DNA from 2 places in the Clostridium acetobutylicum ATCC 824 genome. Region 1 is predicted to be linked to the other one. Evidence: predicted binding sites of a transcription regulator. Region 1 holds the regulator's gene; the other holds the start of a gene.
The links. Region 1 encodes HrcA, which represses chaperone genes, less so after heat shock. Its sites were predicted from a motif close to TGTTAGCACTCNNNNNNNNNGAGTGCTAACA; they were not measured.

Region 1 (16,376 bases):
TATGGCTCTTGTTAATGGACTTGTATCAATATGCAATAAGGATTTTCCTGGTATATTTAATGGGATATATTATTATGATTATGGAATAAATTATTACAATCAACAAAAAAGTAATAATGCATTTTTGTTAGAGGTAGGCTCAGATATAAACACAATTGATGAGGCTAAGGGAACTTCTAAATATTTAGCAAGAATTATTGCAGAATACTTAAATGGCAAAAAATGAATAAAATACTGTAAAAAAGTACATCCTTAAAAAGGAGGTGCTTTTTTATATATGATAAAAAGATATAAAATTATATTTTGTATGATGGTTTTTTTTGGTGTTATTATATTTATTATATTAAACAATATTGAACTTAATAGAAGTATATATTGTAATGATGTTCACATAAAGGTAAGTGAAGAGAGATCTAGAAATGAAAGCAATGATTACAATCTAGATGATATGGAAAAACATTTAGATAATCTTGAAAATAAAAGTAAAAGTAAAAATTCTAGCAAGGACAATTTCGATATGTTATCTAGAGTTTATGTACCTAAATTTAGAATACTCTATAGTGAAAACCCATTTGATATAAGATTTGAAACCTTGCATTATAAAATCTATATAAATAAAAGTATAGAGGATTATGCTGAACGTGAGAAAAGTATTTTGTTCTGTAAGCTGGATGAATATTATAAAGATATAAATAACTATATGGATGATATTACAGCATATATAGGAATATTTAAAATAAAGTTACTAGGCTTTATTCATAGGGTTTACTAGTGAAACAAAGCTAAAATCCTATAAAAGGGTTTTTGTTGACAAAAACCCTTTTATTTATGCTATAATTTAAATTGATTCGTACATTTGGAGGGATAACAAAATGCAAAGTGAAAGACAAAAACATATAAGAAACTTTTGCATAGTTGCGCACATAGATCATGGTAAATCAACGCTTGCTGATAGATTGCTTGAACATACAGGAACCTTAACACACAGAGAGATGGAAGAGCAAGTTCTTGATAATATGGAGATTGAGAGAGAAAGAGGAATAACAATAAAATCTCAAGCGGCAAGATTAATATATAAGAGGCCAGAAGACGGGCAGGAGTATATACTAAATCTTATAGATACCCCAGGTCATGTAGATTTTAACTATGAGGTTTCAAGAAGTTTAGCAGCCTGTGAGGGTGCTGTATTAGTTGTAGATGCAACGCAAGGAATACAGGCACAAACTCTTGCGAATTGCTATATGGCAGTAGATCATGGACTTGAGGTGGTTCCAGTAATCAATAAAATAGATCTTCCAAGTGCTAGACCGGATGAGATAAAAAATGAGATTGAAGATGTAATAGGAATAGAATCCAGTGATGCTCCTCTTATATCTGCTAAAACTGGTCTTAATATTGAAGATGTACTTGAAGCTGTAGTACAAAAAGTTCCAGCACCTAGTGGAGATGAAAAAGGTCCACTGAAGGCTCTTATTTTTGATTCATACTATGATAGCTATAAAGGTGTTGTATGCCATATAAGAATTAAAGATGGAACGGTAAAGGCAGGTACGAGAATAAAGCTTATGGCAGCTAATAAGGAATATGAGGTTATTGAGGTTGGTGTATTTGTACCCAACTACTTAAAGGTAGAAGAACTTAAGGCTGGAGATGTTGGATATATAACTGCATCTATTAAAAATGTAAGAGATGCTAGAGTTGGAGATACAATAACGGAAGTAAATAATCCAGCAAAGGAGCCTCTTCTTGGATATAGACCGGCTATATCTATGGTTTATAGTGGTATTTATCCTATAGATAGTTCAAAGTATGAGGAGCTTAAGGAAGCACTTGAGAAACTTCAAGTAAATGATGCTGCACTTAATTTTGAACCTGAAACGTCAATAGCGCTTGGATTTGGTTTTAGATGTGGATTTCTAGGACTACTTCACATGGAGATAATGCAGGAGAGAATAGAAAAGGAATTCAATTTAGATGTAATAATGACAGCACCATCTGTTATATATAAAGTTAAAAAGACAGATGGAACTCTAATTGAAATAACTAATCCTACAAATCTTCCAGAACCTACAGAAATAGATTATATGGAAGAACCCGTTGTAAAAGCACAGATAATAACGCCATCTGATTTTGTTGGAGCTGTAATGGAGCTTTGTCAAAATAAAAGGGGAACCTTTATAGATATGGAATATATAGAAACAACAAGAGTAATGCTTAATTATAGGGTGCCTCTTAATGAAATTATATATGATTTTTTTGATTCGCTTAAATCTAGAACTAAGGGATATGCTTCTTTTGATTATGAATTAGATGGTTATATGAGAACAGAGCTTGTAAAATTGGATATAATCTTAAATTCAGAGGTTGTGGATGCGTTATCTATGATTGTACCTAAGGATAGAGCTTATGCAAAAGGAAGAACTATGGCAGAAAAATTAAAAGAAATAATCCCAAGACAGCTATTTGAAATACCAATACAAGCAGCAGTTGGAAGTAAAATAATAGCTAGAGAAACAGTTAAAGCATTAAGAAAAGATGTACTTGCAAAATGCTATGGAGGAGATATTTCAAGAAAGAGAAAACTTCTTGAGAAACAAAAGGAAGGTAAGAAGAGAATGAGACAGGTAGGAAGTGTTGAAGTTCCGCAAGAAGCCTTTATGTCAATACTCAAGAATGATTAGATTTGGTATTAGGTTAAATTTAATTTTTACAAAACCAAAGTGAAATCAGCTGAATTAAAAATACTATATGTTCATAATCATGTTAAGATTGTGGTGCATATAGTATTTAAGTTTTACAAAAAATTTACTTATCTTTTTAATTGAATTGAGATGATTTTATGAACAAATTAGGTCTTTATATACATATCCCATTTTGTAAGAGCAAATGCCTTTATTGTGATTTTCCATCCTATGCATGTATAGAAGATTACATGATACCATATGCAAAAGCATTATGTACAGAAATTGAAAAGGCTAGCATAAATAAAGTTTTTAGCAGTATTTTTATTGGAGGAGGTACTCCTAGTTTTCTATCAATAGAAGCTTTAAATATATTATGTGATGCCTTAAAGAAGGTTAGAAAAACTAAAGATGTTGAGTTTACAGTAGAAGGTAATCCTAATTCATTTACAGAAAAAAAGCTCATGGTATTTAAGGATATGGGAGTAAATAGATTAAGTATAGGTCTTCAAGCGTGTCAAGATAGACTTTTAAAAAAGCTTGGTAGAATACATACGTTAAAGGAGTTTACAGTTGCTTTTAAAAGAGCTAGAAATTTAGGTTTTAATAATATAAATGTGGATTTAATGTTTGGAATTCCAGATCAGACTTTAGAAGATTTTAAGGAGTCATTGGAGTTTATAACAAAATTAAAGCCTGAACATATTTCTTCATATAGTCTAATAGTTGAGGAAGGAACACCTTATTTTAAAATGAATGAGGGTGGTAAGTTAAAGCTTCCAAATGAGGATGAAGAAAGAGATATGTATTCTTTTGCGCGTACTTTTCTTGAAGAAAAAGGATATAATCAATATGAAATTTCTAACTTTGCGGTTAAAGATAAAGAGTGTAGACACAATCTTATTTACTGGGAGCTTGATAACTATATAGGTTGTGGGGCATCAGCGCATTCGTATTTTAATGGAGTAAGGTATAGAAATATAAATAATGTGAAAAAATATATAGAACAAATTTCAAAGGGTAATAGCGTAGTAGAAGAGAATCATAGGAATTTACTTAAAGAAGATATGGAAGAATTCATGTTTTTAGGACTTAGAAAAACTCGGGGAGTATCAATTGAGGAATTTAAGTTGAAATTTAATAAGGATATACAAGAGGTTTATGGAGATGTTATAAAAAAATATGAAACAATTGGTATGATAATTTTGAATGAACACCGAGTATTCTTGACTGAGAGAGGCATGCAGATATCTAATTCTATAATGTGTGATTTTCTATTATAGCGATATATGGAATAATGACGAAAAATTCTTAGAAAATTAGTATAAAACATGGCTAAATAGCATCTGAGGAGAAATAGACTAATTTTATGAAAATAAGAAAAGTTGACAAAGATAATGTCAGGTGATATTTTATAAACATAGTCATTAGCACTCAAAGAGAGTGAGTGCTAATAAAGAGGTGATAATATGGAAATGGAGGAAAGAAAACTTAAGATTCTTCAGGCTATAATAAACGATTATATAAATAATGGTGAGCCTGTTGGTTCAAGGACCATTGCGAAGAAGTATAATCTAGGAATAAGTTCTGCTACTATAAGGAATGAAATGGCAGACTTAGAGGAAATGGGTTATATTGAACAACTCCATACCTCTTCTGGAAGAAAACCTTCTGATAAAGGATATAGATTATATGTTGATAGACTTATGGAAATACCAAGTATGTCAGTTGAAGAAGAGATGCTTATAAAAGCAAAGATAATAGATAGTGCACTTTATGAGATAGATAAACTTGTAAAACAGGCAATGTCTTTAGTGTCTGAGATGACTAAGCTTACATGTGTAGTAAAATCATTGTCAGCTAGAAAAAGTTATATTAAATCAATAAGTTTAATTAATATAGAGCCAAATATGATTCTATGTGTATTTATTACAGATAGTGGTATGATTAAAAACAGTATCATTAGAGTAAAGAGTAACATAGAGAATAGTTCACTTGAGAGAATAGCTAATATATTAAACTCTAAACTCAAGGGACTTACCATAGAACAAATAAATCTTGAGGTAATAAATAATATTAAAAAGGATCTACGTGAGTATGGCCATATATTTGATTGCATAATGCCAAATCTTTATGATATTTTAAGAGAAGCTGATTCTACTGAAGTTTATAAAGAAGGTACTATGAATATTTTTAACTATCCTGAATTTAAGGATATTGAAAAAGCCAAGGAATTTTTGTCTGTAATTGATGATAGAAGGATACTAGATACTTTATTTAATGCTTCTGGTGGAGTTACCGTGAATATTGGTAATGAAAATAGTATAAAAGAAGCTAGAGATTTTAGCGTTGTATCTTCAGTATATAAATACAATGGGAGACCATTGGGAACTATAGGAATTATAGGACCGACAAGGATACCTTATTCAAAAGTAATCAAGGTCATTATGGAAGTAGTAGACCAGATTAATAATAATTTAGATAAAATGAATAATAGCTAGTAGAGTAAGAGGTGAGCTTATGCAAGAAAAAGATAGTAAAGATGTTACAATGGAAGATGAAGAAACTATAGCTTCCCAAGAGGAAATCGAGGTTGAAGGAAATAGTGAAGAATCTTCTAAAGAAGAGGAATCCAATAATTCTGAGATTTCAGATGAAAATCTTAGTGAAGAAAATTTAAAATTAAAGGATGAAAATGAAAAATTGAAAAATGAATTGGATGCTGCTAAAGATAGACTTTTGAGATTAAGTGCAGAGTATGAAAATTATAGAAATAGAACTGCAAAGGAAAAGGAAGGCATTTATACAGATGCTTGTAGCGATGTAATAAATGAAATGCTTCCTACACTTGATAATCTTGAAAGAGCAGCTTCAACAGAAGGTAGTGCAGAAGATATAAAAAAAGGTGTAGAAATGGTTGTAAAACAGTTTAAGAATTCTCTTTCAAAATTAGGTATTGAAGAAATACCTAGTGAAGGAAAATTTGATCCTAATCTTCACAATGCGGTTATGCATATAGAAGATGAAGGTTATGGAGAAAATGAAGTTGTGGAAGTCCTACAAAAAGGATATAAAAGAGGAGATAAAGTATTAAGACATAGTATGGTTAAAGTTGCCAACTAAATATATAGGAGGTTTTTATAATGTCAAAAGTAATTGGAATTGATTTAGGAACAACAAATTCATGTGTAGCTGTTATGGAAGGTGGAGATCCAGCAGTTATAGCAAATTCAGAAGGTGCAAGAACAACTCCTTCAGTTGTATCTTTTCAGAAGAATGGAGAAAGATTAGTTGGACAGGTTGCAAAAAGACAGTCAATCACAAATCCAGATAAAACTATAATATCAATAAAAAGAAAAATGGGAACTGCTGAAAAAGTAGCCATAGATGATAAAAATTATACACCACAAGAAATTTCAGCTATGATTCTTCAAAAATTGAAGGCAGATGCAGAAGCTTATCTTGGAGAAACTGTTACACAAGCGGTTATAACAGTACCAGCTTACTTTAATGATAGCCAAAGACAGGCAACAAAGGATGCAGGAAAAATTGCGGGACTTGAGGTTCTTAGAATAATAAACGAACCTACAGCAGCATCACTTGCTTATGGTCTTGATAAAATGGATACTAATCAAAAAATTCTTGTTTATGATTTAGGTGGTGGTACTTTTGATGTATCAGTACTAGAACTTGGTGATGGTGTTTTTGAAGTTAAGTCAACAAACGGAAACACTCACTTAGGTGGAGACGATTTTGATGAGAAAATAATGGATTACATTGCAGAAGAATTTAAAAAAGATAATGGAATTGATTTAAGAAATGATAAGATGGCACTTCAAAGATTAAAAGAAGCTGCTGAAAAAGCAAAAATTGAATTATCATCTTCAACTCAGACTAATATAAATCTTCCATTTATAACAGCTGATGCAACAGGTCCAAAGCATATAGATATGAATCTTACAAGAGCAAAATTTAATGAATTGACAGAAGGCTTAGTTCAAGATACTATAGAGCCAATGAAAAAAGCACTTAGTGATGCAGGACTTTCAATAAATGATATAGATAAAATAGTTTTAGTAGGTGGTTCAACAAGAATTCCTGCAGTTCAAGAAGCAGTTAAAAACTATACAGGAAAAGATCCATCAAAGGGTGTTAACCCTGATGAATGTGTTGCTATTGGTGCAGCTATTCAAGCAGGAGTTTTAACAGGAGATGTAAAAGACGTATTACTTCTTGATGTTAGTCCATTAACACTTGGAATTGAGACTTTAGGCGGAGTTGCTACTCCTCTAATAGAAAGAAATACTACAATACCAACTAGGAAGAGTCAAGTATTCTCAACTGCAGCAGATAATCAACCATCAGTTGAAATAAATATAGTTCAAGGTGAAAGAAAAATGGCTGCTGATAATAAGAGCCTTGGAAGATTTACTCTTGATGGTATAGCACCAGCACCAAGAGGAGTTCCACAAATCGAAGTTACATTTGATATAGATGCTAATGGTATAGTAAATGTATCAGCTAAAGATAAGGGAACAGGAAAAGAATCTCATATTACAATAACAGCTTCAACAAACTTAAGTGATGAAGAAATAGATAAGGCTGTTAAAGATGCAGAAAAGTTTGCAGAAGAAGATAAGAAGAAAAAAGAAAATATTGAAGTTAAAAACAATGCTGATCAGATAGTATTCCAAACAGATAAAGCTTTAAAGGATCTTGGAGACAAAGTATCAGCTGAAGATAAGTCAAATATCGAAGCTAAAAAAGAAGCGCTAAGCAAGGTAAAAGATGGAGACGATATCGAAGCGATTAAAAAAGCAACAGAAGATTTAACTCAAGCGTTATATGCTATAACAACTAAAATGTATGAGCAAAGCGGAGCTCAAGGTGCACCAGGAGCAGATCCAAATGCAGGAGCTTCACAGAAAACAAATGGCGGCGCTGATGATAATGTAGTAGATGCTGACTTTAAAGTAGATAATGATAAATAGTATTTGAAAATATATAAATTATGATTATAATATATATAGTACAAAATTAAGGGAAAGGGTGTTAACCCTTCCCTTAATTTTAAGCTTTAATAAAGTTTATGTGGAATATTTAGGTGGTGAAAGGGATGGCAAACAAAGATTATTATGAAGTGCTTGGATTAGAAAAGGGTGCGAGTGATGATGAGATAAAGAAAGCTTTTAGAAAGCTCGCTATAAAATATCATCCTGATAAAAACCGCGGAAATAAAGAGGCAGAAGAAAAATTTAAAGAAATAAATGAAGCTTATCAGGTATTATCTGATCCTGATAAAAAGGCTAATTATGATAGATTTGGAACTGCAGACTTTAATGGTGGTGGAGGTTTTGGAGACTTCTCTGGAGGTTTCGGAGACTTTGGAGATTTAGGTGATATATTTAACTCATTTTTCGGTGGTGGTTTTTCAGGTGGCTCCTCGAGAGCTAGAAAAGATGCTCCTCAAAGAGGAAATGATATGGAATATTCCATAAGTTTAACCTTTGAAGAGGCTGTTTTTGGCGTAGAGAAATCTATTAATATAACTAGAAGTGAAAACTGTGAAACATGCGGTGGTACAGGCGCAAAGAAAGGCACATCTCCTAAAACTTGTGATAAGTGTGGAGGAACAGGTACTATAAGAGTTCAGAGGAATACTCCTCTCGGAAGCTTTGTTACTCAATCAAGTTGTGATAAATGCGGAGGACGCGGAACTATAATTTCTGATCCATGTCATGAGTGTCATGGTGCAGGCCATGTTAGGAAGAAGAGAAAGATAAGCGTTAAAATTCCAGCAGGTGTAGATACAGGTAATGTAATTCCTTTAAGAGGTCAAGGTGAACATGGAAAAAATGGAGGACCAGCAGGGGATCTTTATATAAGTATAAAGGTTACTCCTCATAAAAAGTTTAAGAGAGAGGGTTTTGATATTTATATCGATACTCATATAAGCTTTCCTAAGGCCGCACTTGGGACTGATATGACAGTTCCTACTATAGATGGTGATGTAAAATATACTATTCCAGCAGGAACTCAATCGGGAACTGTATTTAGATTAAAAGGAAAAGGTGTTCAAAGAGTCAATGGCGGCGGAAGAGGAAATCAGTACGTCAAGGTAATAGTAGATACACCTAAGGCTTTAAATGATAAACAAAGGGAAGCCTTGAAGATGTTTATGGAAGCAAGTGGAGAAGCAAAGTCAGAAAAAAAATCGGGTTTTAAAAGATTTTTTGAATAATATATAGGATTTTAATTATTTATGGGAATCCTATATAGGGAAATTAGGTAAATTATAATTTATTAAGGTGCAATGATTTATAATAAAAATTGTATTTGAGTAAATTAAAGTTTATCCTGGTTTCCCTATATTTATTCTCAAATATTCTATTGGAGGAATTTAATTCATGGATAAAGATTGGTTTGAGGTCAGTGTTATAACTAGCAGTGAAGCTGTAGAAGCTGTAACAGGTATATTGTATAATACTCCTGTTAAAGGTGTGGCTATAGAGGATTCTAAGGACGTTGAATTTAAGAAGAAGCATCCTGGTGATTGGGACTATTTTGATGAATCATTACTCAATGTTAAAGATGGTGCTGTTATAAAAGCTTATTATAAGGATGATCATAACTTTGACGAGAGCGTAAAATACATAGAAGAAAGTATAGATAAACTCTCTGAGTTTGGAATAAATAAGGGCGAAGGTAAGGTTTTTGTAAATAAAGTTAATGAAACAGATTGGGAAAACAACTGGAAGAAATATTATAAACCTACCAAAATAGGCGCTAGAATTGTAGTTAAGCCTTTGTGGGAAGAGTATACTCCAAAAGATTATGAATTGATGCTTAATATGGACCCAGGAATGGCATTTGGGACTGGTACACATGAAACAACAAGAATGTGTATTCAGGCGCTTGAAAGATATGTAAATGAAGATGCAGAGGTATTTGATATAGGAACAGGATCTGGGATACTTGCAATAGCAGCAGCAAAGTTAAATGCAAAGAAAGTACTTGGTGTTGATTTGGATTCAGTTGCAGTAAAGGCAGCAAAAGAGAATATTCAGTATAACAATGTAAACAATATTGAAATATTACATGGTAACTTAATGGAGGTTGTACAAGGAAAAGCTGATATAATTGTTGCCAATATTATTGCAGATGTAATAAATATTTTAATACCAGATATAAATAAATTTTTAAAGACTGATGGATATTTTATATCTTCTGGTATAATAAAAGATAGAGCGGAAGATGTTATAGAAAATTTAAAGAAAAATAAATTTGAGATAATTGAAGTTAACAATCAAGGAGAATGGATTTGTATAGTGGCAAAATTATAAAGGAGTGTATTTTTTAATGCATAAATTTTTCGTGGGAGCAGAGAATATATGTGATAATACTGCGTACATATATGGTGACGACGTTAAACATATATATAAAGTACTAAGACTTAAGGTTGGAGAAAAGGTTAGCATAAATGACTGTAATAGTCATGAATTTCTTGGAGAAATAGAACAAATAAATAAAGAAAACGTAAAGGTTAAAATAATAGAAAACCTTGATATAAATAATGAGAGTCCGCTAAATGTGTACCTTTATCAAGGATTTCCTAAAGCGGCGAAAATGGATATAATAGTACAAAAGAATACTGAGCTTGGAATAAGGGAAATTATACCTTTAATTACACAAAGAGTAGTTGTGAAAAATGAAAAAAGTGAATTAAAAAAGGTTGATAGATGGAATAGAATAGCTTTTGAGGCTGCCAAGCAAAGTAAGAGAAGCGTAATTCCTAAAGTTAAAGACATAGCTAGTTTCAACTCTGCCATTGAGGAATTAAAGGAGATGGATTTAGTACTTGTGCCCTATGAAAATCAAGAAAAAGTAGGGATGAAAAAAGTTGCTGCTGCCATTGAAAAAAATAAAATTAAAAATGTAGCCATAGTAATAGGTCCTGAAGGTGGATTTGAAGAAACAGAGATAGAAGAATTGAAAAAAATTGGAGCTTACATAATTACTCTTGGTCCTAGAATTTTAAGGACTGAGACTGCAGGTCTTGTATGTACATCCTTAGTTATGTATGAATTGTCCGATATTGGAGGAATAATATAATGAAAGTTGCTTTTATTACTTTAGGATGCAGAGTTAACTCTTATGAAAGCGAGGCTATGGCTGAAAAGTTTATAAAATCCGGATGGGAAATTGTAGATAATGATGAAAAGGCAGATGCCTACGTAATAAATACATGTACTGTTACAAATATGGGTGACAGAAAATCCCGTCAGATGATAAGTAGAGCCAGAAAGGCTAATAAGGATGCTGTTATAGCTGCTGTAGGTTGCTATTCTCAAGTAGAGCCAGAAAAGGTTGCTGAAATTGAAGGTGTAGATATTGTTCTAGGAACAAAAAACAAAGGTGATATAATACACTATGTAAATAAATTTATAGAAGAAAGAAATCAAATAGTTAATGTAAAAGATGTATTTACAGATAAGAAATTTGAGGATTTAAATATAGATGAATATCAAGATAAGACTAGAGCTTTTCTTAAGATACAAGATGGATGCAATAGATTTTGCTCCTACTGCTTAATCCCATATGCAAGGGGTGGAGTATGTAGTAAAAATCCAGAAAAGGTTATAGGAGAAATTAAAAGGCTTGCGGAGCATGGTTTTAAGGAAATTATATTGTCAGGTATACATATAGCCTCTTATGGGGATGATTTAAAAGGTGATTGGAACTTAATCAGTATAATAGAGAAAGCAGAGCAAATTGATGGAATTGAAAGAATAAGAATAGGTTCCATAGAACCACGTTTTTTTGACGAGGATACAATAAGTAAAATAAAAAACATGAAAAAAATGTGCCCTCATTTTCACCTCTCACTTCAAAGTGGATGCACAGAAACACTGGAAAGAATGAACAGAAAGTACACAGCAGAAGAATATAAGGAAATAGTTTATAAACTTAGAGAAAACATAAGTGATGTATCTATAACTACAGATGTAATAGTAGGGTTTCCGGGAGAAACTGATGAAGAGTTTGAAAAAACTTACGATTTCCTTAAAGAAATTGAGCTTGCTAAGATGCATGTGTTTAAGTATTCTCCTAGAGAAGGAACTAAAGCTGCAGCTATGAAAAATCAGATAAATGGAAATGTAAAAGATAAAAGAAGTGCAGAACTTATTGAATTGGATAAAATAAATGAGAAAAAATTCATGTCTAAATTTTTAGACAGAGAAATGGACGTTTTATTTGAGAAAAAGCTTGAAGAAAATGAAGATTTGTATGAAGGATATACTCCTAATTATATAAAAGTAGTAGTAAAATCAAGTGAGGACATCTCAAGAAAAATACTTAAGGTTAAGCTCACAGAAATTCAGGATGAACATTTATTAGGAGAGTTGATTTTATATAAATAAAGGAAATAAGTACAAAATGTTGAATATATGTAAGAGGGGGGTGAAAACATGGATGAGTGCATATTTTGCAAAATAATAAAAGGTGAAATACCATCCTCTAAAGTTTATGAGGATGAAGATGTGCTTGCTTTTAACGATATAAGTCCAGCCGCTCCTGTGCATGTACTTGTAATACCTAAAAAACATATATCTAGTTTAAATGATATAAATGAAGAAAATAGTAAAGTAATAGCACATGTATTTGTGGTTATATCAAAATTAGCTAAAGAACTTGGCATTGATGAAGATGGATTCAGGGTTGTTTCTAACTGTGGTGAAGCCGCAGGTCAAACAGTTCATCACGTACATTTTCATTTATTGGGCAAGAAAAAATTTACATGGCCACCAGGCTAAAATAAAACACTTTTATAAGCTTATATTATTGTGAAAATATTGACATTAGAGCTTTTTATAGTGTATAATAATTGGTGTGTTATTTAGCCCAATTAGCTGCATTTGAGTTTCAAATTTGAATTGTGCTAGCGGAGGGAGGGATATAAGATGTCAGAAATAAAAGTTGGAGAAAATGAATCCTTAGAAAGTGCTTTAAGAAGATTTAAAAGAAAATGCGCTAGAGCAGGAGTTCTTTCAGAAGTAAGAAAGAGAGAACATTACGAAAAACCTAGTGTAAAAAGAAAGAAAAAATCTGAGGCTGCTAGAAAAAGAAAGTTTAAATAGTTTTGAAAGAAGGTACGTAAATGTCCCTTAAAGAAAAACTTCAAGAGGACTGGAAATGTGCTCTTAAGAGCAAAGATAAATTTAAAGCTAATGTAATCAGTATGGCTAAAGCTGCTATTTTGCAGGTAGAAAAAACTGATGGCGTAAAACTTAATGATGAAGATATTATTGGAGTTTTAGCAAAAGAAGTTAAACAAAGACGCGAAGCTTTAGTTGAGTTTGAAAAAGGTAATAGGCAGGATTTAGTTGAAAGTGCTAATGCCGAAATTAATATTTTAATGAGTTACCTTCCTCAGCAGTTGACTGAAGATGAAATTAGAATTATAGTTAAGGATGCAGCAGATAGCGTTGGTGCTAGTAACATGAAGGACATGGGAAAAGTCATGTCGGCTTTAATGTCAAAAGTTAAAGGGCGCGCAGATGGTTCCTTGGTAAGTAAACTTGTAAAAGAGTTTTTAAATAATAAATAAGAAAATGAAGGACCTGGTTTATCCAGGTCTTTTTTGTTGTAATTAAATCCTTTTTCCATTCATAAATTAGTATGAAAGTGTGCGTTTGAGGGTGAGAGGATGAATAAAAAAAGAATATATAAATTTAGAAGATTTTTGGCAAGAAAGCTTGATTTTCCAAGTGATGCTGTAATGTATACTCCTAGAATAAACATATCTGTAACTGGAGATGAGGAAATAACTATTGAAAACTACAGAGGAATTGTTGAATTTTCAGATGAAAATATAAAAGTAAATACTGAGGTTGGCACTATATCTATAGATGGCAAAAATTTTGAAATAGTTTTTATAAGTGGGAGCACTATAATTTTAGGAGGAAAATTTAAAACCATTGCTTATGGGGGTGATAAAAATGAAGCTTAAATTTGAGAGCTTTAAAAATACTTATGTTGTGGTTGAAGTGAGAACAGCTAACATTGAAAAATTTATAAACTTGCTTTGGAGAAATAAAATAGAAGTTATGAGTATGATAAGAGTTAATGCAAACCTTATTAGGTTTAAGGTTGCATTAAAAAACTATAGAAAAACGATAAAATTAGTTAAAGCGGTTAAAGGAAAAATAAAAGTAATAGAAAGACATGGTACTGGTTTTTTGTTTTTTAGAATAAGGAATAGACTTTCTATTTTAGTTGGAATAGCTGCATTTATAGCTTGTGTATTTTATTTATCTACATTTATATGGCAAATAGATATAGTTACAGAAAAGAATATAGCACCTTATGATGTTAGACAGGATTTAAGAGAAATAGGGGTACAACCAGGGATGAAAAAGAGCAGCCTAGATGTGTACAAGATTGAAGAAAAATTGATGCAGAAAAACAACAATATAATGTGGGCTAGAGTTAGGGTTTACGGATCTAAACTCAAGGTAAAGATTGTTGAAAGACAAGAAATTCCTGATGTAAAACCCAATAATGAAGCTAGAGATGTATTAGCAAAAAAATCAGGGCAAATACTTAGAGTATATACAACCTCAGGTACTGCAATCGTCAAGGCCGGAGATGTTGTTAAAAAGGGTCAAGTTCTTATAAAGGGAGAAGCAGGACAAGATGATAAGGTATATAAGGTTCATGCAGACGGAAGTATAATAGCTAAAACTTTTAATGAGAACATAGCTAAGGTAATGCTAACAACACATATAAGGAAGAGGACAGGCAAAAAGGTTCAAAATTATTATGTGCGAATAGGAAATAAGAAATTTTATTTGAAAAAAAGTGAAAATAAATTTAATAAATATGATAAAATAGTAGATGACAAATGCTTCGGTGGAAGGGAAACATATTACGAAGTTGATGATAAGGTTGTTAAAAAAGATAAAGATGCTATCGTAAAAGAGACAGCCAACAAAATGTATGATAAAATGAAGGAAAATTATGATATGAATATTAAAGTATTGGATAAAATAGTTGATTCAAATGTAGAAGGGAATATATGTACAGTAAGACTTGTAGTAGTCTGTGAAGAAGATATAGCAGATAATTAAAATACTATTTATAATGTTTAAACTATGCACAGCAAAAGGGTGAATTATAATGAAAATAGTTCAATTGATGAAGAAGGATAAATCTATAAAGGTAATGACATTTTTGTTTGCTTTTATTATAATATACGTCATATTGCTTACTTCTGTAGATACGAGAAAGTATTCGCTTAAAGAAGGCGATATTGCTAAAAATGATATTAAGGCAACCAGAGATGTAAATGATGAAGCGGCTACAGAGGAAAGAAGGAAACAGGCAGTTAACTCTGTTGGAATACAGTACGACAAAAATACAGAAATTATAAACAATATTATAGATAATATTAACAATGATTTTACTATCATGAATAAAGTTAAAGATGAAAATTCTGATGATAAGACAAAACTAAGCCAGCTTAAAAGTTCTCTAAAAACTGATTTAGATGATTCTAATTTAAGTGTGATATTATCTATGAACAAAGAAGATTTAAAGGATCTTCAGCAATTTATAATTAAAACACTGAAAGATGCTTATAATGGAGAAATAAGGGAAGATGAATCATCAGATATAAAAAAAGCTCAGAGCAGTATTGCAGCTGAATTTTCTAAAGAGAAGTTTTCAAAGGATGCTACAGAACTTGGTATAGCTATATCAAATTCCTATGTAAAGCCTAATATGTTTATTGACTCTAAAAAGACAGAGGAGATAAAAAAGGATATATCAAAAAAGGTAGAAAATGTGGTAATAAAAAAGGATCAAATAATAGTTAAAGAAGGGGAGCCTGTAACGGCAAATGAAATTTCTGTTTTAGAAGATTTAGGTCTTTTAAGTAATTCAAATGGACAAAGTTGGTACATATATGTTGCATTGGCCGTGGCAGTTTTAATAGTTTTATTTTTACAAATATACTATATATACAGATATTATAAAGAGATATATAGGGATAATAAAAAGATTATAATGCTCTGCGTACTTAATATAATATCAATTATACTAGCAAGATCAGTAGGAATAATTTCACCATTTTTGATTCCTCTTGCGTGCGCCCCTATGCTTATGATCTTATTAATGGATAGCAGAATTTCTTTGTTTGAAAGCATACTCAATTGTATTTTTATATCTTTGATATGTAAATTTAATATTGAAGTTACTATATTAGCACTTATGAGTTCAGTTATAGCTTTCATGAGCTTTAGAAAAATGAAGCAAAGGAATGATACTATATATGCAGCACTTTTTATAGCTATAATGAATGCTTTGATGTCTTTTTCCATTGGATTTCTTGTAAGCAGTAATTTGGTAGATAATGTACAGAAGGCAAGTTTCGCATTTATAGCTGGTATATTATCTGCAATATTAACAATAGGGTTTCTTCCTATTTTTGAAAGTATATTTGATGTGGTGACAGATGTCAAGCTTTTAGAATTATCGGATCCAAATCATCCATTAATTAAAAAGCTTCTTATGGAGGCACCTGGAACTTATCACCACAGTATAATTGTAGCTAATATTGCTGAGGCCGCAGTTGAAGAGGTAGGTGGAAATGCTCTTTTAGCTAGGGTGGCAGCTTATTATCATGATATAGGA
Region 2 (16,376 bases), 1.4 Mb from region 1:
TTCACCGGTGCCTGCAATTGTAGTACCAAGTCTTATAGGAATGATTTTTGTGCTCACAAACAATACTGCAACAATTATTGTGATTTCAAGCTTTGGCGCTATTGCTCTTCATGCAATAAGTATGATTGCCTTCTTTTTATTGAGAAAAAAGGAGCCTAAATTAGAAAGGCCCTATAAGGTTTCTATAATATTACCTATAATAGCTTTAGTATTAAATGCAGTATTTTTAATAACAACTATATACTCAAGTATGTCAACAATATCTTGGGTGATATTATCTTTCGTACTAGCTTTTGTGTATTACTTTGTATATTCAAAATTAAATAGTAAAAAGGATATAGAAGAAGAGCAAAAGGAAGCAGTTTAATATGATAAAGAAATAGGTGAGTTATATGAATTTAAAAACAACATTGTTTAATACAACTTATAAATTTAAAGATATAAAGGATGTACTTGCAAAAGCGAATGAAAAAAAATCTGGAGATGAAATGGCAGGTATTGCGGCAAGTGGAGCAAGAGAAAGAGTTGCAGCAAAAACTGTTTTAGCAGATATAACACTAGAAGAATTAAGAAACAATCCTGTGGTATCTTATGAAAAAGATGAAATTACAAGAGTAATACAGGATTCTGTTGATGAAGAGCAGTATAAAAAAATTAAGGCATTAACAGTTGGTGAATTTAGAGAGTTTTTACTTGAAAATGATGAAGATAAGATAAAGGAAATAAGGGATGGATTAACCTCAGAGATGATTGCAGCAGTAACAAAGCTTATGAGTAATATGGATCTTGTATACGCAGCTCAAAAAATTTGTAATACAGCTAAATGCAACACAACTATAGGTAGAAGAGGAACTTTTTCTTCAAGACTTCAACCTAATCATCCAACTGATAATCCTCAAGGTATTATGGCATCATTGATTGATGGAATAAGCTATGGAGTGGGAGATGCAGTTATAGGATTAAATCCAGTAGCAGATACTATAGAAAGTGTATCTGATGTGCTTAAGGTATTTAATGACTTTACTAGAAAATGGAGAATACCAACTCAAAATTGTGTGCTTGCTCATATAACAACCCAAATGGAGGCCTTAAAAAATGGAGTTCCGATTGATTTAATGTTTCAAAGTATAGCAGGTTCTGAAATTGCAAATAAAGATTTTGGAATAAGTGTAGCCTTATTAGATGAAGCTTATGAACTTATGAAAACTAAAAAAAGCTCCAAAGGACCTAATTTTATGTATTTTGAAACAGGACAAGGCACGGAACTATCGTCGGAAGGTAATAACAGAGCAGATCAACTTGTGATGGAAGCAAGATGCTATGGGTTAGCTAAAAGATATAAACCGTTTCTTGTAAATACAGTTGTAGGTTTTATTGGACCTGAATATTTATATGATGGAAAGCAAGTTATAAGAGCAGGTTTGGAGGATCATTTTATGGGAAAGCTTACAGGTTTATCAATGGGAGTTGATACATGCTACACAAATCATATGAAAGCGGATCAAAATGATCTTGAAAATTTAGCTATGCTTCTTTTAGCAGCTAATTGTAACTACCTTATGGGGATACCTTGTGGAGATGATGTAATGCTTATGTATCAATCTTCAAGCTATCATGATATAGCAACTTTGAGGGAAATATCAGATAAAAGACCAATAAAAGAATTTGAAAAAAGAATGGAAGAATTAGGGATAATGAAGAACGGTAAATTAACAAGAAATGCCGGTGATCCTTCAATATTTATGTAGGAGATGAATTTATGGAAAATTTATTAAAGATATATGATATAAAGGAAGAGGAATTATCAGAGCTTAAAGCTTTAACACCAGCTAGAATATGTGTGGGTAGAGCTGGTACAAGATTAAAAACAAATACTTTTCTTAAATTTAGAGCAGATCATGCTGTAGCAATGGATGCAGTATGGTCAAGCGTAGATGAAAAGTTAATAGATACACTTAATTTTCTAAAAGTACAAACGCTGGCAAAGGATAAGGAAGAGTATATAACTAGGCCGGATCTTGGAAGAAAATTTTCTGAAGAAACTCTAGATTATATAAAAAATAACTGTATAAATGAGCCTGATGTTCAAATTATAGCAGGGGATGGACTTAGTGCAACTGCAATTAATGCAAATCTTCGAAAAATATATTTTGTAATAGTAGAAAAATTAAAATCAAGGGGATATAAGGTTGGAACACCTATATTTGTTAAATATGCAAGAGTTGCTACCATGGATAAAATAAGTGAGGAATTAAATGCAAAGGTTACAATAATATTAATAGGTGAAAGACCAGGACTTGCAACGGGTGAGAGTATGAGCAGTTACATGGCGTATGAATCAAGCACAAAAAAACCAGAATCACAAAGAACTGTGGTTTCTAATATTCATAATAAAGGTATACCTTCAGTAGATGCTGGAAAAGAAATAGTTCGTATAATTGATATTATGATGAAAGAGAAAAAAAGTGGAGTCGAATTAAGAATTTAAGAAGAAATCATCTGAGTTTTTTTAGAAACTTAGATGATTTCTTTTTCTATTTATAATTTATTTTTGATTTATTTATTACATTAGTGGTAAAATTTACATGTAAGCATTTAAAACAAAGAGGTGTTAAATATGTCAAAAGTACTTTTTATGAATTTCCCTGGATACGGTCATGTTAATCCTACGCTAGGATTAGTAGATGAATTAGTGAAAAGAGGTGAAGAGGTATATTATTTTTGCACAGATGAATTTAAGGAGAGTATTGAAGCAGCCGGTGCTAAATTTATAAGCTATGGTGAAAGAATGAGCAATTTTAAAAATGCTAATAAAACAGCAGGAAATAGATCTTATGCAGACATTATAACCAAAATTATTGGTATGACAGAATGTGAAATTGAGGATATTCTAAAAAAAATTAAAGGAATGAAATTTGATTATGTCGTTCATTGTTCTATGTTCTGTGCAGGTAACATTATAGCCCAAATATTGAAGGTGCCTTCAATTTCATCTTTTGCAGTGTTTGCCACAAGAAAAGAAGTAATGAAAATGCAATATTCACCCATAACTGAAAAAGAATTAGAAAGCAATCCTATTGTAAGTAGAGCCTATAGTGAAGCTAAAAGTAGAATTGAAAAAAGATATTTTGTAAAAATGCCTGCTATAAGTGAACTAATGGCATGTAGAGGAGATCTAAATATAGCTTACACAGCTAAAGAATTTGTTTCTAATATTGAGTATTATGATGATAGTTTTAAATTTATTGGTCCTCCTATTTATAAAAGAAAGGAAAATTTAGATTTCCCTTTTGAAAAACTAAAAAATAAGAAGGTAATATATATATCATTAGGTACAGTTTTTAACAATACTAATAGCAATTTATATAATATATTCTTTGAAGCTTTTGGTGGTTCTGATGTTGTAGTTGTTATGTCAGCATATAATATAGATACTTCTAACTTTAATATACCTAAAAATTTTATAGTAAGAAACTATGTTCCACAAACAGAAATTTTGAAATATGCAGATGCAGCTATAACTCATGCAGGAATGAATAGTACAAGTGATCTAATATATAATAAGGTGCCTTTTGTAGCTATTCCAATTGGTGCGGATCAGTTATATATGGCATCAAGAGCAAAGGAACTAGGGGCTGCTATTGTATTAAACAAGGACAAGCTTACAGCAAAGGAGTTAAGAGAGTCAGTGAATAAGGTAATGGTAGATGCATCTTATTTAGAGAACATAGAAAAAATAAGAGATGTCTTTAGAGAAGCTGGTGGTTACAGAAAAGGGGCAGAAGAAATTTTTAAATTTAAAGCAGAAAAGGGAATAAAGGATTATGTGTGTGAATATTAGAAAGCAAAAATATTTACCTGTAAAGTAAATTAGAGAGATTATAAAATAGGAATTACCATGGTGTCTTGTCATAGTAATTCCTATTTTAAGTCTTAATCTTCCATAATACTGCTTAATTCATCCCATTTTTCATATAATGAATCTAGTGTATTTTGGGTTTCTGTAATTTTATTGTTAACTTCTACACTTTTTTCAGGATTTGAATAAACTTCTTCAAGACAGAGTTTGTTTTGAAGATCTTCAAGTTCTTTTTCTAAATCAGCAATTTCTTTTTCTGTATTTTTCAGTTCGACTTTTCTAACTCTTTTTTGTTTTTCATTCTCTCTCTTCTTCTTCTTTTCAGTGTTAATTTGTGTTTTTGTTTTTAAGCTTTTATTTTCTTCTTCCTCTTGAAATCTTGTTGGGTTATTCTTTTTTTCTATGTAATAAGAATAGTTTCCAAGGTATTCGCTTATACCATTCTCTTTTAATTCTAATATTTTAGAGACCACTTTGTTTAAAAAGTATCTATCATGGGATATTACAAGTACAGTTCCGTCATAGGATAAAAGAGCATCTTCAAGAGCCTCACGAGAAACTATATCTAAGTGATTTGTAGGTTCGTCAAGAAGTAGAAAGTTATTTTTTGAAAGCATTAACTTAAGAAGATTAATTCTACATTTTTCTCCACCACTTAGAGTTGAGATAATTTTAAACACATCATCTCCTGTAAATAAGAAGGCAGCCAAAGCATTTCTTATTTCTGTTGTAGTAAGCTCTGGAAAATCATCCCAGACTTCATCTATAATTGTTTTTTCATCATGTAAATCAGATTGTTCCTGATCATAGTAGCCTACGAATACATTTTTTCCTAGAACCTTGATGCCTGAATCGCTTTTTATTTTATCTAGAAGAATTTTGAAAAATGTAGTTTTACCACGTCCATTTTCGCCTATTAAAGCAATTTTTTCTCCCTTTTTTATGTCCATGTCCAAATTTTCAAACAGTGTTTTATCTTCAAAATGCTTTGAAAGATTTTCAACATGAAGAACGTCATTTCCACTCTTTATTAGAGTTTCAAATTCTATACGGGTTACTCCTGTTTCTTTATCAGGACGTTTTACTCTCTCAATTTTGTCTAAAGCCTTTTGTCTACTTTCAGCAGCTTTAATACTTTTTTCACGATTAAAGGATCTAAAACGTTCTATAATTTTTTCTTGTCGTTTAATATCTTCTTGTTGAAGAGTATACGCTTTAAGTTCAATTTCATATTGCTTCTTTTTTAAATCTAAAGCTTTTGTGTAATTTCCGTTAAAACAATTTACATGACCGTTTATAAGCTCAAAGGTTTTATTAGTAATAGCATCTAGGAAATATCTATCATGAGAAATTAAAATAACTGTTCCCTTGTAGTTTTTAAGATATTCTTCAAGCCATTCAATGGCATCTAAATCAAGATGGTTTGTTGGCTCGTCTAGAAGAAGTATTTCGGGGTTTTTAAGAAGAAGCTTACAAAGTGCTACACGGGTTTTTTGCCCTCCACTTAATATGCTTATTTTTTTATCAAAGTAATCATTTGAGAATCCTAGACCAGTTAAAACCCTACCTATTAAACCTTTATAAGTGTAGCCACCTTTAGCAGAATAAAGTTCTGTGTAAGTGGTGTAGTCCTTTATAACCTTGTTATGATATTCATCCTTTGAGGGGTCATAAGGCTCTCCCATTTTTATTTCTAAAACCTTAAGTTTATTCTCAATTTCTAAAAGATCATTGAAGACAGTACAAAGTTCTTCGTATATAGTATTGTTACTATCAAGATCTAAGTGCTGAGATAAGTATCCTAGTTTTTTGGTTTTATCTATAAATAAATCACCAGTGTCATGTTCTAGTTGGAAAGTTAAAATTTTAAACAATGTTGATTTTCCAGCACCATTTGGACCTATAAGGCCTACTTTTTCACCATCATTTATACTAAATGTTATATTTTCCAAAATTTTATCAATGCCGTAGCTTTTGCCTATATTTTTGCAGCTAACAACTATCATGAGTATCACCAACCTAAAATATTTTGTAAGGAAACTAAGTAAGGTTTATTTAAAGTTTCCATTAGTAAAGATTATAAGATATCTTTAATTATACCATAGGAAAACTAAGGTTAAAGCTAATTTTTAAGGTATAGTATAGAAAATATAGTTGAGTTTAAGGGCTGTATAGTGTATTAAAGAAAAGATATAATATTAAAAGAAGAAAGTTTATAAACTAATTTGATATAAAACTATAAACAATAAAATAATATGATTAAAAGCATTTAATGTGTATAAGTTAAGTTTTTCACAGAATAAACTCTATTTATGGTAGCTTTTTAAAGTTTTATTGAAAAAAAAGAACTATATTGAAAATATTCTATACTAACAAAAGTATTTAAGAATAATATAAAGTAAAAAGGATAGTGTAATTGAATAATAATGTGGTAAAATATATGATGTATTGTTGTATATGAAGAAACAAGTTAATTATGGATTATAAATGTATTTTAATTATTTAATATACCAACTTAATTTGAACTTGGCTTCTACAAAAGTGATATTAAGTAAGAGGTGGTCAAAGTGGATAAGAAAAAAAACATATCAATGGCAGTTATCAGACGTCTTCCCAAATACCACAGATATTTAGAAGAATTGTTAAAGAGTGATGTTGATAGAATATCTTCAAAGGAATTAAGCGAAAAAATAGGATTTACTGCATCGCAGATACGCCAAGACCTAAATTGTTTTGGTGATTTTGGACAGCAGGGATATGGATACAATGTTAAGGATTTAAGCAGGGAAGTTGATAATATATTAGGACTTACTAAAATGTACAACACCATAATAATTGGTGCTGGAAATATAGGTCAGGCAATTGCTAATTATATAAACTTCCAAAAAATGGGATTTGATTTAAAGGCTATATTTGATATTAATCCTAAGCTAATAGGTCTTAAAATACAGGATGTTGAGGTTCGGGACGTAGATAATATAGATGGATTCTTACAAAAAAATAAGATCGATATTGGAATAATATGTGTTCCAAGTAAGAATGCACAAAAAGTTTGTGATATTATTGTTAAAAATAATGTTAATGGAATATGGAATTTTGCTCCTGTTGATCTTATGACTCCAGAAAATGTAATTGTTGAAAATGTACATTTAAGTGAAAGCCTTCTAACACTTAGCTGTTTATTGCAAGAAGTGAATAAAAGCCGAGATTAGTACGGTAATGTTATTTAAATATATATAAAAATTATTAAAATTTAATATAAAATGGTTTTAATATTGAAATATAAAATAAATCATTATATAATAATTATAGAAGCATATGCTTCTAATTTTTTGCCCGTCTTTGTTATAATATTAACAATAAAAAAATATTTTAGGAGGATTAGTCATGGAACTAAACAATGTCATCCTTGAAAAGGAAGGTAAAGTTGCTGTAGTTACCATTAACAGACCTAAAGCATTAAATGCGTTAAATAGTGATACACTAAAAGAAATGGATTATGTTATAGGTGAAATTGAAAATGATAGCGAAGTACTTGCAGTAATTTTAACTGGAGCAGGAGAAAAATCATTTGTAGCAGGAGCAGATATTTCTGAGATGAAGGAAATGAATACCATTGAAGGTAGAAAATTCGGGATACTTGGAAATAAAGTGTTTAGAAGATTAGAACTTCTTGAAAAGCCTGTAATAGCAGCTGTTAATGGTTTTGCTTTAGGAGGCGGATGCGAAATAGCTATGTCTTGTGATATAAGAATAGCTTCAAGCAACGCAAGATTTGGTCAACCAGAAGTAGGTCTCGGAATAACACCTGGTTTTGGTGGTACACAAAGACTTTCAAGATTAGTTGGAATGGGCATGGCAAAGCAGCTTATATTTACTGCACAAAATATAAAGGCAGATGAAGCATTAAGAATCGGACTTGTAAATAAGGTAGTAGAACCTAGTGAATTAATGAATACAGCAAAAGAAATTGCAAACAAAATTGTGAGCAATGCTCCAGTAGCTGTTAAGTTAAGCAAACAGGCTATTAATAGAGGAATGCAGTGTGATATTGATACTGCTTTAGCATTTGAATCAGAAGCATTTGGAGAATGCTTTTCAACAGAGGATCAAAAGGATGCAATGACAGCTTTCATAGAGAAAAGAAAAATTGAAGGCTTCAAAAATAGATAGGAGGTAAGTTTATATGGATTTTAATTTAACAAGAGAACAAGAATTAGTAAGACAGATGGTTAGAGAATTTGCTGAAAATGAAGTTAAACCTATAGCAGCAGAAATTGATGAAACAGAAAGATTTCCAATGGAAAATGTAAAGAAAATGGGTCAGTATGGTATGATGGGAATTCCATTTTCAAAAGAGTATGGTGGCGCAGGTGGAGATGTATTATCTTATATAATCGCCGTTGAGGAATTATCAAAGGTTTGCGGTACTACAGGAGTTATTCTTTCAGCACATACATCACTTTGTGCTTCATTAATAAATGAACATGGTACAGAAGAACAAAAACAAAAATATTTAGTACCTTTAGCTAAAGGTGAAAAAATAGGTGCTTATGGATTGACTGAGCCAAATGCAGGAACAGATTCTGGAGCACAACAAACAGTAGCTGTACTTGAAGGAGATCATTATGTAATTAATGGTTCAAAAATATTCATAACTAATGGAGGAGTTGCAGATACTTTTGTTATATTTGCAATGACTGACAGAACTAAAGGAACAAAAGGTATATCAGCATTTATAATAGAAAAAGGCTTCAAAGGTTTCTCTATTGGTAAAGTTGAACAAAAGCTTGGAATAAGAGCTTCATCAACAACTGAACTTGTATTTGAAGATATGATAGTACCAGTAGAAAACATGATTGGTAAAGAAGGAAAAGGCTTCCCTATAGCAATGAAAACTCTTGATGGAGGAAGAATTGGTATAGCAGCTCAAGCTTTAGGTATAGCTGAAGGTGCTTTCAACGAAGCAAGAGCTTACATGAAGGAGAGAAAACAATTTGGAAGAAGCCTTGACAAATTCCAAGGTCTTGCATGGATGATGGCAGATATGGATGTAGCTATAGAATCAGCTAGATATTTAGTATATAAAGCAGCATATCTTAAACAAGCAGGACTTCCATACACAGTTGATGCTGCAAGAGCTAAGCTTCATGCTGCAAATGTAGCAATGGATGTAACAACTAAGGCAGTACAATTATTTGGTGGATACGGATATACAAAAGATTATCCAGTTGAAAGAATGATGAGAGATGCTAAGATAACTGAAATATATGAAGGAACTTCAGAAGTTCAGAAATTAGTTATTTCAGGAAAAATTTTTAGATAATTTAAGGAGGTTAAGAGGATGAATATAGTTGTTTGTTTAAAACAAGTTCCAGATACAGCGGAAGTTAGAATAGATCCAGTTAAGGGAACACTTATAAGAGAAGGAGTTCCATCAATAATAAATCCAGATGATAAAAACGCACTTGAGGAAGCTTTAGTATTAAAAGATAATTATGGTGCACATGTAACAGTTATAAGTATGGGACCTCCACAAGCTAAAAATGCTTTAGTAGAAGCTTTGGCTATGGGTGCTGATGAAGCTGTACTTTTAACAGATAGAGCATTTGGAGGAGCAGATACACTTGCGACTTCACATACAATTGCAGCAGGAATTAAGAAGCTAAAATATGATATAGTTTTTGCTGGAAGGCAGGCTATAGATGGAGATACAGCTCAGGTTGGACCAGAAATAGCTGAGCATCTTGGAATACCTCAAGTAACTTATGTTGAGAAAGTTGAAGTTGATGGAGATACTTTAAAGATTAGAAAAGCTTGGGAAGATGGATATGAAGTTGTTGAAGTTAAGACACCAGTTCTTTTAACAGCAATTAAAGAATTAAATGTTCCAAGATATATGAGTGTAGAAAAAATATTCGGAGCATTTGATAAAGAAGTAAAAATGTGGACTGCCGATGATATAGATGTAGATAAGGCTAATTTAGGTCTTAAAGGTTCACCAACTAAAGTTAAGAAGTCATCAACTAAAGAAGTTAAAGGACAGGGAGAAGTTATTGATAAGCCTGTTAAGGAAGCAGCTGCATATGTTGTCTCAAAATTAAAAGAAGAACACTATATTTAAGTTAGGAGGGATTTTTCAATGAATAAAGCAGATTACAAGGGCGTATGGGTGTTTGCTGAACAAAGAGACGGAGAATTACAAAAGGTATCATTGGAATTATTAGGTAAAGGTAAGGAAATGGCTGAGAAATTAGGCGTTGAATTAACAGCTGTTTTACTTGGACATAATACTGAAAAAATGTCAAAGGATTTATTATCTCATGGAGCAGATAAGGTTTTAGCAGCAGATAATGAACTTTTAGCACATTTTTCAACAGATGGATATGCTAAAGTTATATGTGATTTAGTTAATGAAAGAAAGCCAGAAATATTATTCATAGGAGCTACTTTCATAGGAAGAGATTTAGGACCAAGAATAGCAGCAAGACTTTCTACTGGTTTAACTGCTGATTGTACATCACTTGACATAGATGTAGAAAATAGAGATTTATTGGCTACAAGACCAGCGTTTGGTGGAAATTTGATAGCTACAATAGTTTGTTCAGACCACAGACCACAAATGGCTACAGTAAGACCTGGTGTGTTTGAAAAATTACCTGTTAATGATGCAAATGTTTCTGATGATAAAATAGAAAAAGTTGCAATTAAATTAACAGCATCAGACATAAGAACAAAAGTTTCAAAAGTTGTTAAGCTTGCTAAAGATATTGCAGATATCGGAGAAGCTAAGGTATTAGTTGCTGGTGGTAGAGGAGTTGGAAGCAAAGAAAACTTTGAAAAACTTGAAGAGTTAGCAAGTTTACTTGGTGGAACAATAGCCGCTTCAAGAGCAGCAATAGAAAAAGAATGGGTTGATAAGGACCTTCAAGTAGGTCAAACTGGTAAAACTGTAAGACCAACTCTTTATATTGCATGTGGTATATCAGGAGCTATCCAGCATTTAGCAGGTATGCAAGATTCAGATTACATAATTGCTATAAATAAAGATGTAGAAGCCCCAATAATGAAGGTAGCAGATTTGGCTATAGTTGGTGATGTAAATAAAGTTGTACCAGAATTAATAGCTCAAGTTAAAGCTGCTAATAATTAAGATAAATAAAAAGAATTATTTAAAGCTTATTATGCCAAAATACTTATATAGTATTTTGGTGTAAATGCATTGATAGTTTCTTTAAATTTAGGGAGGTCTGTTTAATGAAAAAGGTATGTGTTATAGGTGCAGGTACTATGGGTTCAGGAATTGCTCAGGCATTTGCAGCTAAAGGATTTGAAGTAGTATTAAGAGATATTAAAGATGAATTTGTTGATAGAGGATTAGATTTTATCAATAAAAATCTTTCTAAATTAGTTAAAAAAGGAAAGATAGAAGAAGCTACTAAAGTTGAAATCTTAACTAGAATTTCCGGAACAGTTGACCTTAATATGGCAGCTGATTGCGATTTAGTTATAGAAGCAGCTGTTGAAAGAATGGATATTAAAAAGCAGATTTTTGCTGACTTAGACAATATATGCAAGCCAGAAACAATTCTTGCATCAAATACATCATCACTTTCAATAACAGAAGTGGCATCAGCAACTAAAAGACCTGATAAGGTTATAGGTATGCATTTCTTTAATCCAGCTCCTGTTATGAAGCTTGTAGAGGTAATAAGAGGAATAGCTACATCACAAGAAACTTTTGATGCAGTTAAAGAGACATCTATAGCAATAGGAAAAGATCCTGTAGAAGTAGCAGAAGCACCAGGATTTGTTGTAAATAGAATATTAATACCAATGATTAATGAAGCAGTTGGTATATTAGCAGAAGGAATAGCTTCAGTAGAAGACATAGATAAAGCTATGAAACTTGGAGCTAATCACCCAATGGGACCATTAGAATTAGGTGATTTTATAGGTCTTGATATATGTCTTGCTATAATGGATGTTTTATACTCAGAAACTGGAGATTCTAAGTATAGACCACATACATTACTTAAGAAGTATGTAAGAGCAGGATGGCTTGGAAGAAAATCAGGAAAAGGTTTCTACGATTATTCAAAATAAGTTTACAAGAATCCCCATTATCAAATGGGGATTTTTTATATATAATATAATTTTAGAGGAGGGATTATAATATGGATTTTGATATGATAGAAGAAAAGAAGGATAGTGTTATAGTAAGAAATGTAGAAAATTTTGAGCTTAAGGATATATTTGACTGTGGTCAATGCTTTAGATGGCATAGACAAGAGAATGGTAACTATATTGGTATTGCCTTTGAAAAAGTAGTTGAAGTGCAAAAAATAGGAGAAGATGTTGTAATATATAATATCAATGAAGAAGAATTTAAGAATGTATGGAGTGAATATTTTGATTTATATAGGGACTATGGTGAAATAAAGAAAGAGCTCAGTAGAGATCCTCTTTTAAAAAAATCAGTTGACTTTGGCGAAGGAATAAGAATTTTAAGGCAGGATCCTTTTGAGATTTTATTATCTTTTATAATTTCAGCAAACAATAGAATACCTATGATAAAAAAATGTATAAATAATATAAGTGAAAAAGCAGGCAAGAAACTAGAATACAAGGGTAAGATTTACTATGCATTTCCTACAGTAGATAAGCTTCATGAATTTACAGAGAAGGATTTTGAGGAGTGTACAGCTGGATTTAGGGCTAAATATCTAAAGGACACTGTAGATAGGATATATAATGGTGAGTTAAATCTTGAGTACATAAAAAGCTTAAATGACAATGAATGCCACGAAGAGCTTAAAAAGTTTATGGGAGTAGGTCCTAAGGTAGCTGATTGTATAATGCTTTTTTCTATGCAGAAATATTCAGCATTTCCTGTAGATACTTGGGTTAAAAAGGCAATGATGAGTCTTTACGTAGCACCAGACGTTTCATTAAAGAAGATAAGAGATTTTGGAAGAGAGAAGTTTGGAAGCTTATCTGGCTTTGCTCAGCAATATTTGTTTTATTATGCAAGAGAGAATAATATACAGCTATAAGCTTAAGATTTTAGATGTGGAGGTTTTTGACTTGATAAGAAATCTATATAATAAAATTAAGAATTGTAAACTTAAAATAGCTGCTATAATATTACTAATATTTTTGATAGTTACTGGATATATATATTATTCAAGGTACTTTTATGTGTTAAGAAGCCCTCAAAGAGTAAAAGAGTTCATATTATCCTATGGCAAGTTTGGTTTCTTTGCATTTTTTGTTATGCAGATGCTTCAAGTGGTTGCTTTTTTTATACCTGGAGAAATAATTCAAATTGCAGGGGGGTATATATTTGGAACATTTTGGGGAACAGTTATCTCTCTTCTAGGAATAACAGCAGGAAGTGCAGTGGCATTCTATCTTTCAAATAAATTAGGAAGACCTTTTGTAAAAAAAATATCAGGAAAACAAAATATAAGTTTCTTTGAAAAATTAATCAAGAATGGCGAGATTAAATATGTAATAACGCTCATATATTTAGTGCCAGGTCTTCCTAAGGATATTCTTGCATATGTATGCGGCATAACTGATTTAAGCCTAAAGGATTTTATAATTTATTCCACAATAGGAAGGTTTCCTGGCATATTTATTTCAGCTTATTTTGGCAATACAATAACACATGGTAATATAAAGATGATGGTGATAATTGCGGTTATTTCAGTTGTTTTATTTGGTTTAGGAGTGTTTAAGGGTAAATATTTACTAACAAAAATATCAAGTATAAGGTCTAAAAAGCAGAAATAAATTTGTTAATTTAATTTCTTTGACCTATATAATTTCATTAGTATACCTCCACATATAAAGCAGAGTAAAAGTATTAATATAAAGCAGTGAAAGAAAAATTCTTCTGGAAGAAGTAGTATTATAGGATCATATGCTGGATCAAAAAGCCAGTAATTATTGTTAAAAAATAATTTATGAAACTTTATAAAAATATCAGAAAAACCATTTAAAGATAATACGCCTATAATAACTGGAGTGACAAACAGTAAAATAGAAGTAATCTTTAAATACAGTTTTTTTCTCTTAATAAAGCAGAGTATAATTCCAATTAACATAGGTAAAGATATAGAAAAAGCTACCATGTTAATTTTTTTTATAATTTTTTCTACGTCCATAAAGTGAATTTTACCATGTTCTGAAGATGGTAAGTTTGGTAGGTCAAAGGTCTTTTTTTTGGTGTTTCCATTTATGTAAGATATCATATAACTATAATCTTCTTTAACTTGTTTATCGTTTAAAACGATTTTTTTGCCTGAATAGCTTTCTATAGTATTATTGAAATTTGATGTTATACTTAGAGCTTTTATATCATAGTAATAGAGGTATTTAAAGGCTACAGTGAATTTTACTATAATAAAAAATATAAATATAAAAACTAAAATGGATAGCAACACTTGTAAAAAGTTCGATAATTTTAACATTTCATCAATCCTCACAATAAGAAATTAATACTGTAAATTTATTTAATGAGTATTTCCTATACAATAAATATTATACACAAATAGCTATATATGAAAAAGCGAGAAAAACCATAAAAAATTAAAGTATTTATTTATAATTAGAATATATCTAGAAAATTCAGGACTTTTAGGTAAAATTGATGTTTGCTAATATATTCAGGATTATTTATTATAATAATTGTGTTAGCACTCAAGATTAACGAGTGCTAACAAGCCAAAATTAAGTTTATACTAAAAGTAAATTAATATAATAAAAAAATTAACATATTTTTTAAGGAGGGGTTTAAAAATGAAAATTAGACCACTTGGTGACAGAGTTGTTATTAAAAGATTAGAGGCAGAGGAGACTACTAAGAGCGGTATAGTATTACCTAGCTCAGCTAAAGAGAAACCTCAAATGGCAGAAGTTGTTGCAGTAGGTCCTGGTGGAGTTGTAGATGGCAAAGAAATTCAAATGCAAGTAAAGACAGGAGATAAAGTATTTTTCTCCAAATACAGTGGAACAGAAATAAAAGTTGACAATGAAGAATTGTTAATTTTAAGACAGGACGATATTTTAGGAATTGTAGAAGAATAAGCTATCAATTTTGTTAATAATTCAGGGAGGGATTCTAAATGGCAAAGCAAATATTATACGGAGAAGAAGCAAGAAGATCTATGCAAAAGGGCGTAGACAAACTTGCTGATACTGTTAAGGTTACTCTTGGACCAAAAGGAAGAAATGTTGTTTTAGATAAAAAATTTGGAGCACCACTTATAACAAATGATGGTGTAAGTATAGCAAAAGAAATAGAACTTGAAGATCCATATGAAAATATGGGTGCACAACTTGTTAAGGAAGTTGCAACTAAGACTAATGATGTAGCAGGAGACGGAACTACTACAGCAACACTTCTTGCACAAGCAATAATAAGAGAAGGACTTAAAAATGTTACAGCTGGAGCTAATCCAATGCTTATAAGAAATGGAATAAGATTAGCTGTAGATAAGACTGTTGAAGGACTTAAGAAAGTATCAAAGAATGTTAACGGAAAAGAAGATATAGCAAGAGTTGCATCAATTTCAGCAGCAGATCCTGAAATAGGAAAATTAATAGCTGATGCTATGGAGAAAGTAGGCAACGAAGGAGTTATAACTGTTGAAGAATCAAAATCAATGGGAACAGAACTTGATGTTGTTGAAGGTATGCAATTTGATAGAGGATATTTAAGCCCATACATGGTAACAGATCAAGAGAAAATGGAAGCTGTACTTGATGATCCATATATATTAATAACAGACAAGAAAATTGCAAATATACAAGAAATTCTTCCACTTCTTGAGCAGATAGTTCAACAGGGTAAAAAATTACTTATAATTGCTGATGATGTTGAAGGCGAAGCTTTAGCTACATTGGTTGTTAACAAATTAAGAGGAACATTTAACTGTGTTGCTGTTAAAGCTCCTGGATTTGGCGATAGAAGAAAAGATATGTTAAGAGACATAGCAATCCTTACAGGTGGAGAAGTTATATCAGAAGAGCTTGGAAAAGATCTTAAAGATGTAAAGGTTGAGGATCTTGGAAGTGCTGAAAGCGTTAAAATATCAAAAGAAAATACTACAATAGTAAATGGAAGAGGCGACAAGAGCGCAATCCATGACAGAGTTGCGCAAATAAGAGGTCAAATAGAAGAAACTACATCTGACTTTGATAGAGAAAAATTACAAGAAAGATTAGCAAAACTTGCTGGTGGAGTTGCAGTTGTTAAAGTTGGAGCTGCTTCAGAAACTGAATTAAAAGAGAGAAAAATGAGAATTGAAGATGCTCTTGCAGCTACAAAAGCAGCAGTTGAAGAAGGTATAATTGCTGGTGGTGGTACTGCTTACATCAATGTATTACCAGAAGTAAGAGAATTGACTTCAGACGAACCAGATGTTCAAGTTGGTATAAATATAATAGTTAAGGCTCTTGAAGAACCAGTAAGACAAATAGCTGCAAATGCAGGTCTTGAGGGATCAGT

Region 2: groES (co-chaperone GroES) is a predicted target of HrcA. The motif match lies at 14,558-14,588, and genes of this name have one in related genera.

The regions. Positions count from the first base shown of each region.
Region 1 covers NC_003030.1:1,419,724-1,436,099, forward strand. Annotated here, with positions in the region: gene CA_RS06725 (stage II sporulation protein P) at 1-226, shown strand, start outside; gene CA_RS06730 (hypothetical protein) at 278-772, shown strand; gene lepA (translation elongation factor 4) at 873-2,681, shown strand; gene hemW (radical SAM family heme chaperone HemW) at 2,840-3,964, shown strand; gene hrcA (heat-inducible transcriptional repressor HrcA) at 4,151-5,182, shown strand; gene grpE (nucleotide exchange factor GrpE) at 5,202-5,804, shown strand; gene dnaK (molecular chaperone DnaK) at 5,825-7,672, shown strand; gene dnaJ (molecular chaperone DnaJ) at 7,798-8,922, shown strand; gene prmA (50S ribosomal protein L11 methyltransferase) at 9,089-10,024, shown strand; gene CA_RS06770 (16S rRNA (uracil(1498)-N(3))-methyltransferase) at 10,041-10,793, shown strand; gene mtaB (tRNA (N(6)-L-threonylcarbamoyladenosine(37)-C(2))-methylthiotransferase MtaB) at 10,793-12,103, shown strand; gene CA_RS06780 (histidine triad nucleotide-binding protein) at 12,152-12,496, shown strand; gene rpsU (30S ribosomal protein S21) at 12,644-12,820, shown strand; gene CA_RS06790 (GatB/YqeY domain-containing protein) at 12,841-13,290, shown strand; gene yqfC (sporulation protein YqfC) at 13,390-13,692, shown strand; gene yqfD (sporulation protein YqfD) at 13,682-14,812, shown strand; partial or broken gene CA_RS06805 (HD family phosphohydrolase) at 14,907-16,376, shown strand, end outside.
Region 2 covers NC_003030.1:2,827,322-2,843,697, reverse strand. Annotated here, with positions in the region: gene eat (ethanolamine permease) at 1-367, shown strand, start outside; gene CA_RS14005 (ethanolamine ammonia-lyase subunit EutB) at 393-1,748, shown strand; gene eutC (ethanolamine ammonia-lyase subunit EutC) at 1,760-2,488, shown strand; gene CA_RS13995 (glycosyltransferase) at 2,618-3,841, shown strand; gene CA_RS13990 (ABC-F family ATP-binding cassette domain-containing protein) at 3,934-5,865, opposite strand; gene CA_RS13985 (redox-sensing transcriptional repressor Rex) at 6,427-7,071, shown strand; gene CA_RS13980 (short-chain-enoyl-CoA hydratase) at 7,247-8,032, shown strand; gene CA_RS13975 (acyl-CoA dehydrogenase) at 8,046-9,185, shown strand; gene CA_RS13970 (electron transfer flavoprotein subunit beta/FixA family protein) at 9,204-9,983, shown strand; gene CA_RS13965 (electron transfer flavoprotein subunit alpha/FixB family protein) at 10,002-11,012, shown strand; gene CA_RS13960 (3-hydroxybutyryl-CoA dehydrogenase) at 11,117-11,965, shown strand; gene CA_RS13955 (DNA-3-methyladenine glycosylase family protein) at 12,037-12,915, shown strand; gene CA_RS13950 (TVP38/TMEM64 family protein) at 12,947-13,657, shown strand; gene CA_RS13945 (TIGR01906 family membrane protein) at 13,663-14,337, opposite strand; gene groES (co-chaperone GroES) at 14,666-14,953, shown strand; gene groL (chaperonin GroEL) at 14,992-16,376, shown strand, end outside.